Regions from separate parts of the Rheinheimera sp. WS51 genome, predicted to be linked through region 4. Evidence: predicted binding sites of a transcription regulator. Region 4 holds the regulator's gene; each other region holds the start of a gene.
What was found. Region 4 encodes sigma-54, which starts transcription at its own class of promoters, with help from an activator protein. Its sites were predicted from a motif close to TGGCANGNTNCNTGCTT; they were not measured.
Positions count from the first base shown of each region.

Region 1: the regulator sigma-54 is predicted to act here: its motif matches at 2,550-2,566, upstream of flgA (flagellar basal body P-ring formation chaperone FlgA).
Region 2: the regulator sigma-54 is predicted to act here: its motif matches at 1,387-1,403, upstream of ACRCA4_RS07740 (flagellar protein MotY).
Region 3: the regulator sigma-54 is predicted to act here: its motif matches at 2,315-2,331, upstream of flgF (flagellar basal-body rod protein FlgF).

Region 1 is NZ_JBOTRC010000004.1:10,820-15,628, reverse strand. It holds gene ACRCA4_RS06905 (flagellar assembly protein T N-terminal domain-containing protein) at 1-168, opposite strand, end outside; gene ACRCA4_RS06900 (LPP20 family lipoprotein) at 384-869, shown strand; gene flgN (flagellar export chaperone FlgN) at 936-1,364, opposite strand; gene flgM (flagellar biosynthesis anti-sigma factor FlgM) at 1,364-1,681, opposite strand; gene flgA (flagellar basal body P-ring formation chaperone FlgA) at 1,761-2,471, opposite strand; gene ACRCA4_RS06880 (chemotaxis protein CheV) at 2,618-3,547, shown strand; gene ACRCA4_RS06875 (CheR family methyltransferase) at 3,557-4,390, shown strand; gene flgB (flagellar basal body rod protein FlgB) at 4,477-4,809, shown strand, end outside.
Region 2 is NZ_JBOTRC010000004.1:185,321-190,129, forward strand. It holds gene ACRCA4_RS07730 (response regulator) at 1-61, shown strand, start outside; gene ACRCA4_RS07735 (hypothetical protein) at 123-443, shown strand; gene ACRCA4_RS07740 (flagellar protein MotY) at 459-1,331, opposite strand; gene rnt (ribonuclease T) at 1,465-2,190, shown strand; gene ACRCA4_RS07750 (Grx4 family monothiol glutaredoxin) at 2,308-2,661, opposite strand; gene sodB (superoxide dismutase [Fe]) at 2,889-3,473, shown strand; gene ACRCA4_RS07760 (diguanylate cyclase) at 3,532-4,497, opposite strand; gene ACRCA4_RS07765 (response regulator) at 4,499-4,809, opposite strand, start outside.
Region 3 is NZ_JBOTRC010000004.1:5,687-10,495, forward strand. It holds gene flgH (flagellar basal body L-ring protein FlgH) at 1-684, opposite strand, end outside; gene flgG (flagellar basal-body rod protein FlgG) at 699-1,487, opposite strand; gene flgF (flagellar basal-body rod protein FlgF) at 1,528-2,274, opposite strand; gene flgE (flagellar hook protein FlgE) at 2,526-3,848, opposite strand; gene ACRCA4_RS06860 (flagellar hook assembly protein FlgD) at 3,885-4,628, opposite strand; gene flgC (flagellar basal body rod protein FlgC) at 4,640-4,809, opposite strand, start outside.
Region 4 is NZ_JBOTRC010000001.1:75,246-80,054, reverse strand. It holds gene ACRCA4_RS00445 (KpsF/GutQ family sugar-phosphate isomerase) at 1-540, shown strand, start outside; gene kdsC (3-deoxy-manno-octulosonate-8-phosphatase KdsC) at 542-1,096, shown strand; gene lptC (LPS export ABC transporter periplasmic protein LptC) at 1,093-1,647, shown strand; gene lptA (lipopolysaccharide transport periplasmic protein LptA) at 1,637-2,128, shown strand; gene lptB (LPS export ABC transporter ATP-binding protein) at 2,125-2,847, shown strand; gene ACRCA4_RS00420 (RNA polymerase factor sigma-54) at 2,931-4,412, shown strand; gene hpf (ribosome hibernation-promoting factor, HPF/YfiA family) at 4,436-4,723, shown strand; gene ptsN (PTS IIA-like nitrogen regulatory protein PtsN) at 4,731-4,809, shown strand, end outside.

The DNA of each region.
Region 1 (4,809 bases), on a different contig from region 4:
GGCAAATAAAGCGGCGCGGCTTAAAGCGTCATTAACTGCATAATGTCTGGCTTGTGCTAAATTGTCATGCTTAATTCTCGCTTCACCTGTGGCTTCATACCAGGCTGCAGAACTTGAGCTGGCAAAGAAAGCTAATACTAAGCTTGATAAAATTGCATTATGTTTCATAAAAATCCTAGCCACTAATGTTCACTAGTATAAGTAAAGCAATAAGCATGCCTTATCTTTGGCTTAGTTATTGCTTTATTAAAACTATTAAGGCTATCGTTAATCTAAACAGTCGATAGCATAAGCAGTTAATAGTCTATACCTTAGAGTCAAGAGTAAAGCTAACTTATCGCTAGCTTAACGATGCTGTAAATGATTATTTTGGAAATAGTAACATGATAATAAATAAAATAATTTTCTCACTGAGTATTAAGCTTGTTGTTGCAATAAGTCTTTTTAGCGTTGTTACAGCTTGTGCAACGAAAACAAGTACTGAAGTGAAAAATGTCGCCATTGTGCCTAAACAGTTTCCTGTTTTACAGGCCGTTGGTTATGCCCCTATCAGTTTACAGAAGGGGCAAACTGAGCAGCAAAGAATGTTGCAGGCAATTACAGCCTCTAAGCTTGATGCATATCGTGAACTGGCCGAAATAGTGCACGGACAAAAACTTGACGCTAAAAACGAAGTTACCAATACTTTTAAAAGCCAAAGCGGAATCGCTTCATCAGTTACAGGACTAATTAAAGGGGCTAAGGTGGTAAAAAGCTATGCGATTAATGATGTGTATATCACAGAGCTGGAATTAGATTTTGAACAAATTTATCAGCTATATAACAAAGTAGGACCAAAGCAGAAGGGTAAGCGTATTCGCTATTATTAGTTTTTAGAAACGTAGTTGCTAAGTAGTGTACGAGCTGAGTAATGACAAACTACATAATTTACGTGCTTAGGCTTTAATACCTTTGCCGATATTGTCTATAGATGGTTTGCCTTTATTGGTATAAGTTAAGCCTGACTTGCCTTGTTGAGATAAAAGGGTATTTTTGAAACGTTCTAAAGTGAGTTGGCTTTGCTCTAATACTTGTTGATTAACGTTGTTTTGCTGTTTGCAATTAGCTAATAACCCATCAATTTTAGTTACTTCTGCGCTAAACCAATCAGCAGCTTTAAGACTAGCAAGCTCAGGAAGCTGTGCCACTGCATTATCGGTCTCGGTAATAGAAGCAAGTAATTGATTCTTTTCTAGCGTAATACGCTCAAGGCTTGCAATATCACGCTCAGATAGAGCGGCAAGTTCTTGCCGTAATAGCAGCAACAACTCATTTAGATGCTGTTGTTGTTGTTCTAGTAGGGTAGAGGCTTTATCTGTATTCATTAGTGGCTGAATAACTCGTTTTCAAACTCTACGATGCTTTTAGCTAGCTGCTCAACATTAATTTTATATTTACCTTCACTGATCGCTTGCTTAATTTTATCCACTTTCTCTTGATCAATGCCGCTGCTGTTATTCGCTTTTTCAGTTAGTTTAGTTAACTGCTGAGCTTGTGGTGTTAAAGACACTGAATCTTGTTTTTGATTCGGCGCTTGAGCCGAATTTTGTTGCACACTTGCTTGCTGACGTTGAGTTTGTTGCTCAACTTTGTCAGTTTTAACTTGTGCATTATTTTGTAAGTTGTTGATATTGATAGCCATGATATAACCTCATTACCTAAGTACAGATCCCTATGTACAGCTTAACGGCTTTACTTAAGAAAACTTTAGTAAAAAATAATTAAAATTTAATGCTTACACTATTTACGCCTGTAACTTCTGCACGAATAGTACGTTTAGATTGGCGGTTAATTATCTCTATTGAATCACCTAAACTGCCATCTTGTTGGGCAATACCGGTGGCCGACACATTTAAGCCTTTATTGCTAATTGATATTGTAACAACATCGTCTTTACACACAAGACAAACATCTTGCAATGTCAGCATTTGGCCCATACTCAAGGTACGTTTAGTTTTAGCGCCAACTATTTGACTCGGCTCTGTGATTAAGCTGCCTCTGACAAAACGTCGTTCTCTTGTTTCTAGTGCCAACATATCGGCAGTAATTTGTGTTCCTGAAGCAATATTTTGTTTTAAAATGACAGCTTGAACAACTTGGTCAATACGAACAGACAAATATAACTTCCAATTATCATCTGTGAGGCATTGGATTAAAATGGTATTTTGTCGTTGACTAATCGGTTGCGACAAACTGAAGTCCAGTGGTGCTGTGCAAGTTTTGTTACCAATACGCTCATCTAAAGGGCTTAATTTAGGAATAAACTCATTATTACTAAGCTGAGATAACTCTTCATTTAACCACGCTTCTGCAGCCGCAGTTAGCTTGGCGGGTGAATATTCGTTCGCTACAACATAATTAGGTAGTAACATCATAATCATAATGAAGTATAATTGGCCTAGTCGTGGTAGAAATTTGTCGTACTTTTTCATATATATTCAGCTATGCTTTATAAGTTAGTGCTAAAGATTGTCAAAAATCAGGCGATATAAGTATTCGTTATAACAGCAAAGCAATAATCACGCCGAAGCTCAGATATAAGTCGATTTATATTAACGATATCAGTTAGAGGTAGTAAATGGCAGGTGTTTTAGACTCCGTTAATCAGCGAACGCAATTAGTTGGTCAGAATAGACTTGAGTTACTGCTATTTAATTTAGCGGGTAGGCAGCGTTATGGCATTAACGTGTTTAAAGTACGAGAGGTTTTACCCTGCCCAGCATTAACGGCTGTACCAAGACGTAATAAATACGTAAGAGGTATTGCTTATATTCGCGGACAAGCAATTTCTGTTATTGACCTTAGTTTAGCAATTGGCGGTAAAGCCATAACTGATGTTAGCAAAAGTTTTATTGTTATTGCTGAATATAATCGCTCTGTGCAAGGCTTTTTAGTTCATGGTGTTGAACGGATTATTAATATTAATTGGGAAAAAATATTACCGCCCCCCAAAGGTACTAGTGGCAAACAAAGTTATTTAACTGCAATTACTGAAATTGATAATGAATTAATCGAAATTCTAGATGTTGAAAAAATTCTAGAAGAAATATCACCTTCAGCTACTACAGTAACTTCACAAATGGATACTCAGCGTATTGCTGCTGATTTAGGTGAGCGCATTATTTTAATTGCTGATGACTCTGCGGTTGCCCGCAACCAAGTGAAGCGAGCACTTGAAAGCTTAGGTGTGCAAATGCACGTTGTTAATAATGGCCGCGAAGCACTTAATTTTTTACAACAAACGGCTCAACAGTGCCAGCAATGTATCACCGAGAAAGTCGGTTTGTTAGTCTCTGATATAGAAATGCCAGAAATGGACGGCTATACCTTAACAGCAGAAATTAAGTCTGATCCTAAATTAAAACAATTACACGTCATATTACATACATCATTAAGTGGTGTGTTTAATCAGCAAATGGTGCAAAAAGTTGGGGCTAATGACTTTATTGCTAAGTTTAATCCCAATGAATTAGCTGAATCCGTACAAAAGTGGCTACTTAAAGCGTAAGGGAACTGTGTGCTAAATAAAGAGTTATATGACATTGAATACAAGCAGTTTCGTGACTTTCTTGAGCTGCAATGTGGCATTGTATTGGGAGAAAATAAACAATATTTAGTGAAAAGTCGGCTGGCGCCTTTGATGCAACGTTTTTCGGTTGACTCTTTATCTGAGCTGGTGCAAAAAACTTTAAACCCGTTAGAAAGACAATTACGAGCCGAAGTTATTGATGCGATGACAACGAACGAAACCTTGTGGTTTCGTGATACCTATCCTTTTGAATTATTAAAAAAACACATTCTTCCTGAACTAGAAAAGCAGCAACGTAATATAAAAATATGGTCAGCGGCAAGTTCTAGTGGCCAAGAACCCTATTCAATAGCCATGTCAGTGCTTGAATATAAACAGCTGCGCTCTGCGTCAGCTAACTTAAATGTGAGTATCTTAGGTACTGATATTTCTAAAACCATGTTGCAACATTGTCAACGAGGCGAATATGATAGCTTAGCGTTAGCGCGAGGTTTATCGCCAGAGCGTCGCAGCCGTTTTTTTGCCGATAGCGGCAAAGGAATGATGCAATTAAAACCGGAAGTAAAACAAAGTGTCAGCTTTCGGCACTTAAATTTACTTGATAGCTATAGCTTACTCGGTAAGTTTGACGTTATTTATTGTCGCAATGTACTGATATACTTTTCTAATGATGTTAAAGCTAAAATTTTAACTAAGTTCGCTCAATCTCTTAATTCTAAAGGGTTTTTAATACTAGGGGCTTCAGAGTCATTATCGACTATCAATAATGACTTTGACATGATCCGTTGTAACCCTGGCATTATATACCGCAAAAAAATATAACTTTTCTTACCTGTATTTCATTTCTGGCCCATAAGTTGCTTCTAGATTACTAAAGGTACCAATAGTAATTCAGAGGTGGCAAAAAAATGGCGATCAGTTTTGAAAAAGCATTTGGCATGCATCCTGAAGCGTTAATGATCCGCGATCGCAGAGCTCAAGTGCTATCTGAAAATATCGCAAACGCTGATACCCCAGGTTATAAAGCGCGTGATATCGACTTTAACCAAGCTATGAAACTGGCTAAAGCTCATCAATCAGGCTCTGTTGGCCGTACCCATGAAAAGCATTTTGCAATTTCAAGTCAATTAGGCGCCGATACGTTATTTCGCAACCCTGATCAACCTGATACTGGTGACGGTAATACTGTGGATATCCATCATGAGCGTAATGCATTTATGCAAAATAGTATGGAATATCAA
Region 2 (4,809 bases), on a different contig from region 4:
GGCTGCTATGCGTTTATTCTCTAAGCACAATGTAAAAATAAAAATTAAAAATAATGATTAACAAGAAAAACTGACAAAACTTTGGTAAAGTTTAAATAATATCATGTACGTAAGGAAACAATATGCGCTTAGCTTTACTATTTATAGCGGCTCTAGCCACATCCAGCGCACTTCAGGCTGCTGACTTTTATCAAATACCTATCGCTAATGACGCGCGCGAATTTGCTCGCTTAGATAATAAACTACCTGCTGTCTTAAGCTATTTTAGCCAGCAAAGCATGCCGGAATTACGCCAATACTATATTCAGCAATTAGGTGAGCCATATAAAACTGAATCAATCTACGGCAGAGAAAACTTATTTTTCCAAGTAGATGGCCAGCAAGTTCGCATCTTATTATCAGAACGCGATAACTGGCGCCAAGTTGATATTATGGTGCAATAAAAAAGCTAACGAATATTAAGGCTTACTTAGCTGCAATACCACCCGGCGATTCTTTTTACGCTCAATTGCAATTTGATTGGGCGCAATATGCCGCCGCTCGCCAAAACCAGTCACTTGCACTTTATCTGCACTTAAGCCCGCTTTAACAAAAAACGATTTTACTTTTTCTGCCCGCTTTATCGATAACTGCTCATTCATCCAGCGACCACCATAACTATCGCTATAACCTTGAATTTCAACATAGTCGATATCTGAGTCATATTTTAAATACTCAGCTATTTGCGCTAAGCGTCTACTTGACTCACGACTTAACTGATCACTGCCTGTTTCATAATTTAAAACGGTAAATGCAATATCTTCAAAGCTATAAGGTAATAATCCGGCTATACATTGATTAAAAGCCGTAAAAGTAGCAGAAAACTGTACCGGATTAATAAACGCAACAATTTTATTGTCTGGGCTATACCAATCATTAAAATAAAAACTTGGGCTAAACCCTTGCTCTAATTCAGTAAGTAATGTCCAAGCAGCCTTTTTCGGCAACTCACCATTAAATTGTTTTAATAGCTGCATAGTGGCAATGGCCTTACTTGGCTCGCCTGCTCGCCACGCTGGTGGTACTGATATAACTTCAGCTAAAGCGTAGTTGTCAGGTAAACGAAGCATTTGCAGCTCAAACGCCATATTTAAACTTTTACTCGCCACACTGCGAAATAGCGCCTGACCAAACCGAGGAATATCATGCCTTAGCTGACATTCTAATGGCGTATTTGTGCTTAATTGCCATGTTGACTGTTCAATTGTGGCAGAATATTGACGCAACTGGGTTGTCGCCTGCACACTTGTTAAAGTTAAGGCGCTTGTTAAAACCATGAATATTGGTAGCATCTGCATGTTTCACCACTAAATTAATCTTAAGCAATTGCTTATTTCACTCTAACATAAGCAAACACTATGCCGCACCAAGACGTTACCGTTATTTTTTGGCATAATAGCCACAGATTTGTAATATGGCGTAATTATGACAAAACAAACTTCTCTACTCGCTCAACGCTTTCGCGGCTATTATCCTGTTGTTATCGACGTTGAGACCGCTGGCTTTAATGCAAAAACGGATGCTTTACTTGAAATAGCAGCAACCTTATTAACTATGGATGATGAAGGCAATTTATTGCCGCAGCAAACGCTGCATTATCATGTTGAACCTTTTGAAGGCGCTAATCTTGATGCAAGCTCTCTAGCCTTTAATGGTATTGATCCTTTTAATCCTTTAAGAGGCGCAGTCAGTGAACGCGAAGCCATTAGTGAAATTTGTAAAGCGGTTCGCAAAGCGCAAAAAGCCGCAGGCTGCCAACGTAGTGTTATCGTGGCTCATAACGCCGCTTTTGATCAAGGCTTCGTTAATGCGGCCATTGAACGCTTAAAGTATAAGCGCTCGCCCTTTCATGCCTTTGTTTCCTTCGACACTACTAGCTTAGCTGCTCTTGCCTTAGGCCAAACGGTACTTGCAAAAGCTTGCCAATATGCTGGCATCGAGTTTGATAGCAAACAAGCACACAGCGCTTTATATGATACAGAACGCACAGCAGAATTATTTTGTTATATTATAAATAAATGGCGAGACTTAGGTGGCTGGCCGCTATTAGGGCCGCTAGAGCAAGAGGAAGCGGACTCGGATCCAGCGATAGATGCGACTAGCAACAGCAGCGAAAATAACGATAACAATAACGCGAGTAAAAACCAGTAGTTGCTTATGATAGCAGCGGCAAGAATAACTAGACGTAAAAACATTCATTGCGAGCAAGCTAGTTAAGCTGCTCGCAATCCACTCTATCCCTTGTTAACGACTAGGGGATCCGCGTCTTTACTGGCTATCAGCGTCGTTTTCAGCACTTGTTCCTGCTTTAGCAGCAGTTTCTTTGATTAACGACTGTAACTCGCCACGTTGGAACATCTCTAGAACAATGTCACAACCACCTATTAATTCACCCTCTACCCATAGTTGTGGAAAAGTAGGCCAATTTGCATATTTAGGTAGCTCGGCACGAATTTCTGGATTTAATAAAATATCGACATAAGCAAATTGTTCACCACAAGCAATTAAAGCCTGAGATGCTTGAGCTGAGAAGCCACAACTTGGAAATTTAGGTGAGCCTTTCATAAATAAAAGAATAGGGTTCTCGGCTATCTGTTGCTTAATTTTGTCAATTGTTTCCATAATTACCTCTTACAAAAAGTGAGCTTAATACTATTTTACGCTGTTCTTTTCTTAGTTACACTTGAGTTTTAATAAAAAAACCCCATATCTTATAAGATAACGAAAAACGATTGATACTTTAGGTATAAAATCGTCATAAACTAGGCACGGTAAAACTTGAGTAAACTAGTCAAGTTTTGTAGTCTACGCCACACAGACATGTTAAACAACGTTTACGGAGAACAACAATGGCCTTTGAATTGCCTGCATTACCTTATGCAAAAGATGCTTTAGCCCCACATATTTCTGCAGAAACTTTAGAATACCACTATGGTAAACATCACAATACCTATGTTGTAAAGTTAAATGGTTTAATTGAAGGTACTGACTTCGCTGGTAAATCTTTAGAAGAGATTGTACGCACGTCTGAAGGCGGTATCTTTAATAATGCAGCCCAAGTATGGAATCACACTTTCTACTGGCACTGCTTAGCACCTAATGCAGGTGGCGAGCCTACAGGTGCATTAGCAGATGCTATTAATGCAAAATGGGGTTCTTTTGCTGAGTTTAAAGCTGCATTTAACGACAAAGCAGTTAATAACTTTGGCTCAAGCTGGACTTGGTTAGTTAAAACTGCAGATGGCTCATTAGATATTGTTAATACCAGCAACGCTGCTACCCCATTATCTGATACATCATTAACGCCAGTATTAACAGTAGACTTATGGGAACATGCTTACTATATCGATTACCGTAATGCACGCCCAACTTACTTAGATGCTTTTTGGGCATTAGTAAACTGGAAGTTTGCTGCTGAAAACTTTGCTAAATAAGCACTGTTCTACTAAAAACCCAGCTAAATGCTGGGTTTTTAATCATTACTACCTTTATTTAATCTTCAGCTACAAAACAAGTTAGCTGGTTTCGGCCACCTTCTTTAGACTGATACAATGCTTTGTCTGCCGCTTCAATCCAATGTACGTGCTGTTTCATGCTATTATCAAACTCGGCTAAACCTAAACTAATTGTCACCTTCAGCGGTGTCTGATTAAACATCACTGTCAAATTTTCAACTGCATAACGCACTCGCTCAGCAAAGTGAGTCGATGGCTCAATAGAAGTATCAACTAATAACACAGCAAACTCTTCGCCACCGTAACGACCGGCGATATCTGTTTCTCGTAAATTACTGCGAATAGTATCAGCAATCTTTTGGATCACTAAATCACCAGCCGTATGGCCATAGGTATCATTAATATTTTTAAAGTGATCTATATCGCACATTAGTAGCGTGCTGTTATGTGAGTAACGTTGTATCCGCTTAAACTCTTGAATTAAATTCTCTTCCCAAAAACCACGGTTATACAGCTTAGTTAAATAATCTATTTTCGATAATTGCTGCAAACGATGATTCATGTCTTCAAGCTCTATTCGGCTTATAGCAACATCAGTCACATCGTAAATAATAAAACAAAGATGGGTTACTTCTCCATTATTATTCGTTAATGGAACAATAGTGCAATTTTGATACATGTGCTCGGCAGAGCCAGTGATAGGTCGATAGTTGCGAAACTTAAAAATATAAGGTCTTTGTTCCCAAATAGTAAAGGCTCGATTTTTCAATAAAATAACAGGATCACACTTACGGCGTAACCAGTCTTCATCTATCTCTGAGAATAAATCAAATAAATAACGATCTCTAACTTGACGAGGCGTCAACCCACTGTGGTTTTCCATAAAGCCATTCCAAACTTGGATCCGGTAATCACAATTTAATACAACTAAGCCGACATCTACCGTTTGAAACATATCCATTAACCAATGGATTTCTGAAACATCTATTTGCGCCTGCGTCATGTTACCCCTCTAGCATATAGTGAACTTTATCATTTAGGGTCTTCAAACTATCTTCCGTGAATAACAACAATAAATCACAACTAATATTGTAATTTTCAATTCCATAAGTTAGTTCTATAGCTAACGTTTTTCGCCACCGCTTTGCATTGGCTTTAATTAAATCACTTACAGATTCACGCTGACCTAATACCACAGGGTGGCCTTGGCTAAACGTCATATTAAGCTGCTCAGATAACCCCTTTAATACCGCACCAATGAGAATATTACTGACATCCATCAACAGTTCTAGCTCAATTCTGGCCGTTAATCCGC
Region 3 (4,809 bases), on a different contig from region 4:
GAAAGGCCATAACGGACCATTAAAGAATCGCGATAACCAACCAGGTGACTGACCATTATGATGGCTACCTGTACCGCTATATTCTATGCGGGCATTGGCTATTTTAGTCGATTCTACTGTGTTGTTAACATCCACATCTTCAGCTCGAATAACGCCGGTTAAACGAATATATTCTTTGCCGGTATTTAAAGTTAACCACTTTTCACCACGGATCACTAAGTTACCATTACTTTGAACTCGTAATACATTGACCGAAATGTTACCGGTTAAACTGTTACTTTGGTCTGCCTTAGAATCGCCTTTATAGCCAGATTGTGAGCCAGCACCAAACTGTAACACATTACCGCCAATTGAGACGGGGCCACCATTTAAGCCAATCATAGGGTCAAAAGATGTATTAGTATCTTTTTTCGTTTCCGTTTTAGCTTTTTTACTCGCTTGCGTTTTTTCGACTAAAAGCACGGTAATAATATCGCCGGCATGACGCGCTTTATTATCTGAATACAAGCTATTAGAGTGATTTTGAGCAAATAAAGAGCCACTTTGCATAACAGGCCGTTCTGCCGGCTCTGGCACCATAGGCGCATAGTTAGGATCATCAGCTTGGGGTTGTTGTAATGATGCACAGCCACTTAACGTAAGTGCGAATATAACGGCTGGTGTTAACCCTTTAATGAATTGCATAGTGGCTACTCCTATTACAACTGCTGAATAGCAAAACTTAACATTTGGTCAACCGATGAAATGACTTTAGAGTTCATTTCATATACGCGCTGACTTTCAATTAAATTGACTAATTCTTCTGTCACATTGACGTTAGAGGTTTCTAATGAGCCCTGAACAATGATGCCTAAGCCCTCTAAGCCTGGGACTCCTTGCACAGGATCGCCGCTTGCACCAGTTTCACTAAATAAGTTTTGGCCAATTGGCTCAAGACCCGCTGGATTAATAAAATTAGTCACCATTAGCTGTCCTAGCACCGCTGGCTCGCCCTGGCCTGCTAACTGAACCGACACTTGGCCATCTTGAGAAACAGTAATACTTTTGGCATCAGGTGGAATAACAATGTTAGGTTGCACTTGATACCCCGCGCCTGAGGTGACTAAATTGCCGTCGTTATCAACCGTAAACTGGCCATTTCGTGTATAAGAAATATTGCCATCTGGCATTAATACTTCAAAAAAACCATGTCCCTGCACCATCAGATCTAAACTGTTATCTGTGGTAATCATATTACCTTGGGTAAAGTTTTTCTGAGTTGCCACAACTTTAGTACCGGCACCTATCATTAAACCATTAGGTAACTCCGAGTTCTGCGATGAAGCACCACCAGGCTGATTAACATTTTGATAGAGTAAATCTTCAAAAATAGCGCGGCTTTTTTTAAAGCCTACAGTACTGGCGTTTGCTAAGTTATTTGAGATAACCGAAATATCACGCTGTTTAGCATCTAAACCGGTTTTACTTATCCATAATGCTGGATGCATATAAGCCTCCTGAGCCTTAGCTCATATTAATGGCAGGCAATTAGCCTACGATTCTTAATAATTGATTTTGTTGCTGATCCATATCTTCAGCGGTTTTCATCATTTTGACTTGCAGCTCGAACTGACGCTGCAAACTAATCATATTAGTCATTTCGCCTACAGCACTGACATTACTGCCCTCAACTGCACCTTTTAATAAGCTAACATTAATATCTGCTTGTGCCGGCTGGCCATCTTTACGCCGAAACAAACCATCACTGCCTTTTTCCATGTCACTATGTAATGGCTTAACCAATTTGATTCGCCCAACTTGCTCCATTGCATTAGCAGGTGCCCCTTGTGGTAATGCACTTATAGTGCCATCTAGGGCAATTTCTACTTTAGCAATAGGCAAAGGCAGTTGAATGGGACCATTGTCTCCCATAACTAAATTGCCTGTGGCCGTCTCTAACATGCCATTAGCACTAATTTGTAGGTTACCTGAGCGGGTATAAGCTTCATTGCCATCGGCTGCTAATACGCTAAACCAGCCGTCGCCTTGTATCGCCACGTCTAAGTCTCTATCGGTCGTCATAATAGCGCCAGCGTCAAAGTTTTGGCTGGGGTTTTCAGTCATAGCAAATACACGAGTGGGTAAACCGGCACCAAAAGCTTGCATTGAGCGAGCTTGCTCAAAATCCGCTTTAAAACCAACGGTGCTTGCGTTAGCAAGGTTATTAGCCCGCACGGCAATACCATTCATGTTCTCTTTGGCACCGCTCATGGCGATATATAACAGTTTATCCATTGTTTACTCCAACTTGAGCATTACTTACTTAGCAATAACAAAGCAAAAACAGTGCCAGAAACTAAAATCAATTTAAAAAGAGAATTAACAGCGGCATTAATAAGAAGGATAAACAGGAACGAAATAAACTGATGACAAATGTAAAAACATAAATAGGCAATATAAATCTGACTTAAAAGCTAGCAAGTACAACCTAAATTAAACGCAAAAAAAAACACCGCCAAAAGGCGGTGCTGTAATTTAAGTATAACTTAGCGAATTTGTAACACAGTTTGTTGTAAGGTGCTGTTAACCTCAAGCGCACGAGAGTTTGCTTGGAAGTTACGCTGAGCACTAATTAAGTCAACTAACTCTGTCGTTAAGTTAACGTTAGATTGCTCTAATGCAGACGAGTTAATTGAGCCTAAAGTACCGGTATTCGCTTGGCCACCTATTGGCTCACCAGAAGTAATACTTTGCTTCCAAGAAGTATTTCCTACTTGCTTTAAGCCTTGTACATTAGCAAATCGTACTAAGGTTACTTGTGACAAGTAAGAGGTATCACCGTTACTATAACTGGCTAAAACTCGACCAAAAGAGTCAATATCAACACCGGTTAAATTCCCTACTGTCGTACCATCTTGACTTAAATTCTGCACATCAAAGTTAGAAGCATACTGAGTAGGCAGTTTAACGCCAGATGCATCCCTAAAGTTAACAACTACGTCAGCAGAAAACTGGGCACCATTAGTTAAGTAACCATTAGCAGGATCGTTTAATCGAGCCATATCAATTGGAATAGTTGGATTAGGTACTCCCGTTAATAAATTACCGTTTGAATCGAACTGCAATGTATCACCATCAAACTCTTCACCTGGCGCGGTTTTATCATCCCAGACCAGTTTTGTTTCCCACTCTGATGGCGCACCTGGAACCGGAGGACTTGCAGGTGCTACTTTTCTAAAATAAGTTGTCGCTGTGTGGGCTTCACCTAAACTGTCGTATACCGTCACAGAAGTCGAATGGTTATAGGTCGCCCGATCAGTTGGATCAAATGTCGTGCCCGATGTTGGCACTGCTCTTGAATCTAAATTCATGCTTAAGAATATATTCGACGTGGCGCGAGGTGCACCTGCCGATGTTGGGATTGATATCGGTTGAGTCGTGCTTAAACTTACTGACTGGTTCTCGCCGGTTACCGCATCAACCGAATAGCCCTGCAAGAAGTTGCCGTTGTTATCAACAATAAAGTTGTCTTTATTTAACTTAAATGCACCTGAGCGGGTGTAGGTTAAGTCTTGTGAAGAACGATCTGGCGTTAAAGCAAAGAAGCCTTCACCTGTTATCGCTAAATCTAGCGAGTTATTGGTAAACTGCAACGAGCCTTGGCTAAATTGCTGGGCAACAGTTGAGGTTGATACACCATCACCCACTTTGGTTCTACCTGAAGCAAAAATGGAAGTGGCGTAGACATCAGCAAATTCAGCGCGTGATTCTTTAAAACCAGTGGTATTAACGTTAGCAATATTATTTGCTGTGGTGTCTAAATTTTTTTGTGCGGCAGCTAAGCCGCTTAGTGCGATATTAAAACTCATATTCTACCTCTACTTGCTTATAAGCATTCTGTATTATTAACCGTAAGATACTTCTAAAACGTCACTTAATTTCACCGCGCCTAAACCCAGCAGGTTTAGCATAATGCTGCCATTAGCGCCGCCATTCATACTCACGCTACCAACAGGGGTATAAACATTTACCGGCAAGCTACCATTTGAGCCATCGGCATAAGCAACATCGACTTTTATTTTATAAACGCCCGCTTTAACTCGGTCGGCAACGTCATCATCACCTTCGGCTTCTACATCAGAGCCGGTGCCATTATGGGTACCATCCCAGATAAACTCATTTTTACCAACTTTAGGGTTGTCTACACTAAAGCTTTGAATAACTTCGCCTTTATCATTTTCAATACTAATCTTCATCGTATTTGCCGGTTTATCTAAGCTAATATTTCCTCGCGATAAGCTATCACCTGTAAATACAATTTCATCGGATTGAGTAAGCACACTTCGCCCCACTAATGACGAGGCTTGCAACGCCTGGTTTGATGTCATACTTTCGGCAAAGCCTGCAAAACTAGCATTTAATGAGCTAATACCATCTGCCATGGTAAAGTTTGTCATCTGCGCTATCATTTGATCATTTTCAACAGGTTTAGTTGGATCTTGATAAGCTAACTGCTGGGTTAGTAATGCAAAAAAATCTGATTGGTTTAAGGCACCATTGTTTTTATCAGCGACCTTATTTTTTTCACCCCAATACATTCCATCTAATGCACTGTTGTTAACGTTGGAGTTATTAACGTTGCTAGTCATAACCTTATCCTTTAGCCTTGGCCTAGTCTTAACGTGCGCATAACCATTTGCTTAGCAGCATCGGCAGTTTGCACGTTGGTATCATAAGAGCGCGAGGCCGAGATCATATTAGCCATCTCTTCCATAATATTGACGTTAGGTTTATAAATGTAACCATTCTCGTCTGCTAATGGATGATTTG
Region 4 (4,809 bases):
AAAGAAGCTTGCCCTTTAGGTTTAGCGCCAACATCAAGCACCACCGCCACCTTAGTAATGGGCGATGCTTTAGCTATGACCTTATTAGATGCTCGTGGTTTTTCAGCCGACGATTTTGCCTTATCTCATCCGGGAGGCAGTTTAGGCCGCAAACTATTACTGCGCCTAGATGATGTTATGCACAAAGATAGCCAAGTGCCCATTGTTAATATGGACGCCACCATCAAGGATGCTCTACTGGAAATATCTAAAAAAGGCTTAGGAATGACAGCCATTGTCGATGCCGACGGCGTGTTAGCAGGTATTTTTACTGATGGTGATTTACGCCGTATTTTAGATCAGCGTTTAGATATTCATAGCGCTTTAATCAGTGATGTAATGACTCGGCACTGCATTACCGCTAACAACCAAATGTTAGCGGCTGAAGCCTTACAAATTCTACAACAAAAGAAAATCAATGGTCTTATTGTTGTAGATAACACTAACCGGCCTGTTGGCGCCATGAATATGCACGATTTATTACGGGCTGGGGTGTTATAACATGTCTTTATTTGCTCAATTATACCAAGCGACCAGCGATGAGGTTATCAAGCGTGCTAGCCAAATCAGGCTACTCATTTGTGATGTAGATGGCGTCTTCTCAGATGGTCGCATTTATTTAGGTAATAACAACGAAGAACTTAAAGCCTTTCATACCCGAGATGGTTACGGTATTAAAGCTCTACGTGCAGCTGGAGTTGAAGTCGCCGTTATAACAGGCCGCACATCGACCATTGTACAACAAAGAATGACGTCTTTAACTATTCCTTATATTTATCAAGGCCAAGAAAATAAACAGGCTGCATTTAAAGAGTTACAACAAAAATTGCAACTTAACCTAGATCAAATTGCCTACATAGGAGATGATTTAGCAGACTGGCAAGTTATGCAACACTGCGGCTTAGCCGTAGCCGTTGCTGATGCTCATCCTTATTTACGTTTACATGCTCACTATAGTACTAGCTTAAACGGCGGCTTTGGTGCTGTTAGAGAGCTATGTGACTTATTATTAATTAGTCAACAGCAGTTTCTTCTATTTGACGGTAGCAGTACATGAGAAAACTCTTTATTTTGTTTGTAACTATACTAGTTGTTACTGCAGGTTATCTTTGGTTCCAACCAGACGATAGCGATACGCTATTAACGACAGATCAAGAATTACGCCCTGACTATATTGCTAATGATATAAAACGAACGCTTTATAATGATCAAGGCTATAAAACCGATTCAGTTACGGCTGAACGTTTAGATCATTTTGAGCAACTGGGCTTTACTCAATTCGAGCAACCCTTTTACACTCTTTACAACGATCAAGGCCAAGAAAGTTGGACAGCACAGAGTAAAATGGCCACTTGGTATCCTGAAGATAGAATGATCCTTGAGCAAGACGTTATAATAGAAAGTTTATTACAAAATGAACTGATAGAGCGTATAGAAACAGATACACTAGAAATGTTATTTCCTGATAACCGTTTACAAAACAACCAAGCGGTACGTGTTCAGGGCAAAGGTTTCTATATTGAAGGTGTGGGTATTCAGGCAGACTTAACCCAAAAGACCTTACATTTACTGCAACATAATAAAACGGTATACCAAAATGAAGGCTAATTATTTATCGGCAACAGCTTTACTATTAGTGGCATTAAGTACTAATGCTGCCGAGCCAGATTATAAGCAACAAATTCAGATTGATGCAGATAACTTATCTTCGATCAAAGAAAATGTACTGACTTACCATAATAATGTCATTATTAGCCAAGGCTCAATGAAGATGAAAGCCGATCAATTAGAAATCAATGCCAGTGCGGGTAAAGGCAAAGAAATCTATATTGCCAGTGGACGGCCAGTACATTATTCCCAAATGATGGAAGGCGGTAAGTTAGTCACCGCTAAAGCGAATCAAATGCGTTATGAGCCTTCTAGTCGTACCTTAACCCTCAGTGGCGACGCCGAACTAGCCCAAAGTGGCAGCATAGTAAAAGCATCTATTATTCGTTATAACGTTGAAAAACAACAATTAAGTGCAGATAGTAATAAGACCAAGCGTGTTACAACCATTTTTACACCTGAGGGAAATGATAACCCATGAAATTAGTGGCAGCGCATTTGGCTAAGAGTTACAAAGGCAGACAAGTTGTTAAAGACGTTAGTTTAGAAGTTAATGCTGGCCAAATAGTTGGTTTGCTTGGCCCTAATGGTGCCGGTAAAACAACAACATTCTATATGATCGTTGGCCTAGTGCCTTCTGATAAGGGCAGCATTACCCTGAATGATCAAGATATGACCTTTGAACCTATTCATGCTAGAGCGCGAAAAGGTATTGGTTACTTACCGCAAGAAAGCTCTATATTTCGCAAGCTTAGTGTGTACGATAACTTAATGGCAATTTTACAAACACGTAAATCACTTAGCCGTGCAGAACGTGAAGAAATAGCCGATAACTTATTAGAAGAGTTTCATATCGGCCATATTAAACATAGCTTAGGCATGAGTTTATCCGGTGGTGAACGCCGCCGTGTTGAAATAGCAAGAGCCTTAGCCGCTGAGCCTGCATTTATACTTTTAGACGAACCTTTTGCAGGCGTTGATCCTATATCTGTATTAGATATAAAGAAAATTATTCAACATCTAGGCCAGCGAGGGATTGGCGTATTAATTACCGATCATAATGTACGCGAAACACTGGATGTGTGTGAAGTGGCTTATATAGTAAGTCATGGCGAATTAATCGCGTCAGGTGCACCACAACAAGTATTAGCAGACCAAAAAGTAAGAGATGTATACCTAGGCGAGCAATTCAGACTATAGTTTAAATATATAATTTAGGTATAGTAGCTTTATATAAAGCTAATCCGTTAGTCATTTGTGTTTCAGGAGAACAGTAGAAGTACATGAAGCCATCTTTGCAACTTCGCTTAGGACAACAGCTGACCATGACACCCCAGTTGCAGCAAGCTATTCGCTTATTGCAACTGTCTACTATTGAATTACAGCAAGAGATTCAAGAAGCGCTTGATGCCAATCCTTTACTAGAAGCTGAAGACGACTACACTTCACAAAAGGAAGAATCATTACAACAAAATAGTCAAAAAACAGATGACTCAACACCCGAGAATGACTCAAAAACAGATATCAGCGAAACTGACGCCAGTGAAGCATTAACCGACAATAATATTCAAGAAGATCTGCCATTAGATAATGACTGGGACGACCTCGTTAGTGCAACACCGGTTAGTTCTGGAAGCAGTAGCAACAGTGATGACGATACCGCATATCAAGGAGAGACAAGCCAAAGTCTGCAAGATTATTTACGTTGGCAAATGCAATTAACGCCCTTTTCTCAAGTCGATTTAATTATTGCAGAAGTGATTATTGAAGCAATAGATGAAACTGGCCTATTGACTATTAGCTGTGAAGAAATACTGCAATCACTAGACTTACCTGATGTTGAAGCTGATGAAGTAGAAGCGGTGATAAAGCGGATCCAACTATTTGATCCTATTGGCGTTGGCGCCCGCACAATTCAAGAATGCTTATTAGTCCAATTACGTCAATTTCCGCAAGAAACAGCCTTTTTAGCCCAAGCCCAGTCGATTTTATTAGAACATTCTGATTATTTAGCTAATCGGGACTTCCGTTCTTTGATGAGAGTGACTAGACTCAAAGAAGATGAGCTAAAACAAGTTATGCAATTGATACAAAGCTTAAATCCTCGCCCTGGTGCTGATGTGATTAGGCAGGAGCAACAATATGTTATTCCAGATGTTAGTGTAAAAAAAGTTAAAGGCCGTTGGCAGGTTGAGTTAAACACTGAGACTATGCCGAAAATACGAGTTAATCAACACTATGCGGCTATGTCGAGAACGGCAAAAAATAGCAACGACAGCCAATTTATTCGTTCTCATTTACAAGAAGCAAAATGGTTTATAAAAAGTTTAGAAAGTAGAAACGAAACGCTGTTAAAGGTGTCCAACTGTATAGTGCAGCAGCAACAGGCGTTTTTTGAACATGGCGAAGAAGCCATGAAACCCATGGTATTAAATGATGTGGCAGAAATGGTTGGCATGCATGAGTCAACTATTTCAAGAGTAACAACCCAAAAGTACATGCATACGCCAAGAGGAATATTTGAACTTAAGTTCTTTTTCTCTAGTCATGTGAGTACAGATAGTGGCGGCGAATGTTCATCCACTGCTATTCGTGCCTTTATTAAAAAATTAGTGGCGGCGGAAAATCCGGCTAAACCGCTAAGTGACAGCAAAATGGCCGAAATATTACTAGAACAAGGGATAAACGTTGCAAGGCGAACTATAGCCAAGTATCGTGAGTCTTTATATATTCCACCGTCAAACCAGCGCAAGACCTTAATATAAGTAATTAAAAGAAGGAATAGCCTATGCAAATCAATCTTACTGGTCGTCATGTTGAAATCACAACTGCATTAAAAGAGTACGTAGACACTAAGTTCGCAAAATTAGCACGGCATTTTGAGCATATTACTAACGTAAATGTTGTTTTAACTGTCGAAAAAATAAAACAAATAGCAGAAGCTAAGATTAACTTAAGTGGTGCTGAAGTATTCGCCGTCGCTGATGATGAAAATATGTATGCAGCCATTGACCAGCTAATCGATAAACTTGATCGACAAGTTATTAAACACAAAGAAAAGTTAACTCGACACTAAAGCATCTATGATAAATTTAACCACCATGCTCACGGAGAACTGCACTAAAAGTGCAGTTCTTTTTAATAGTAAAAAGCGTATTTTAG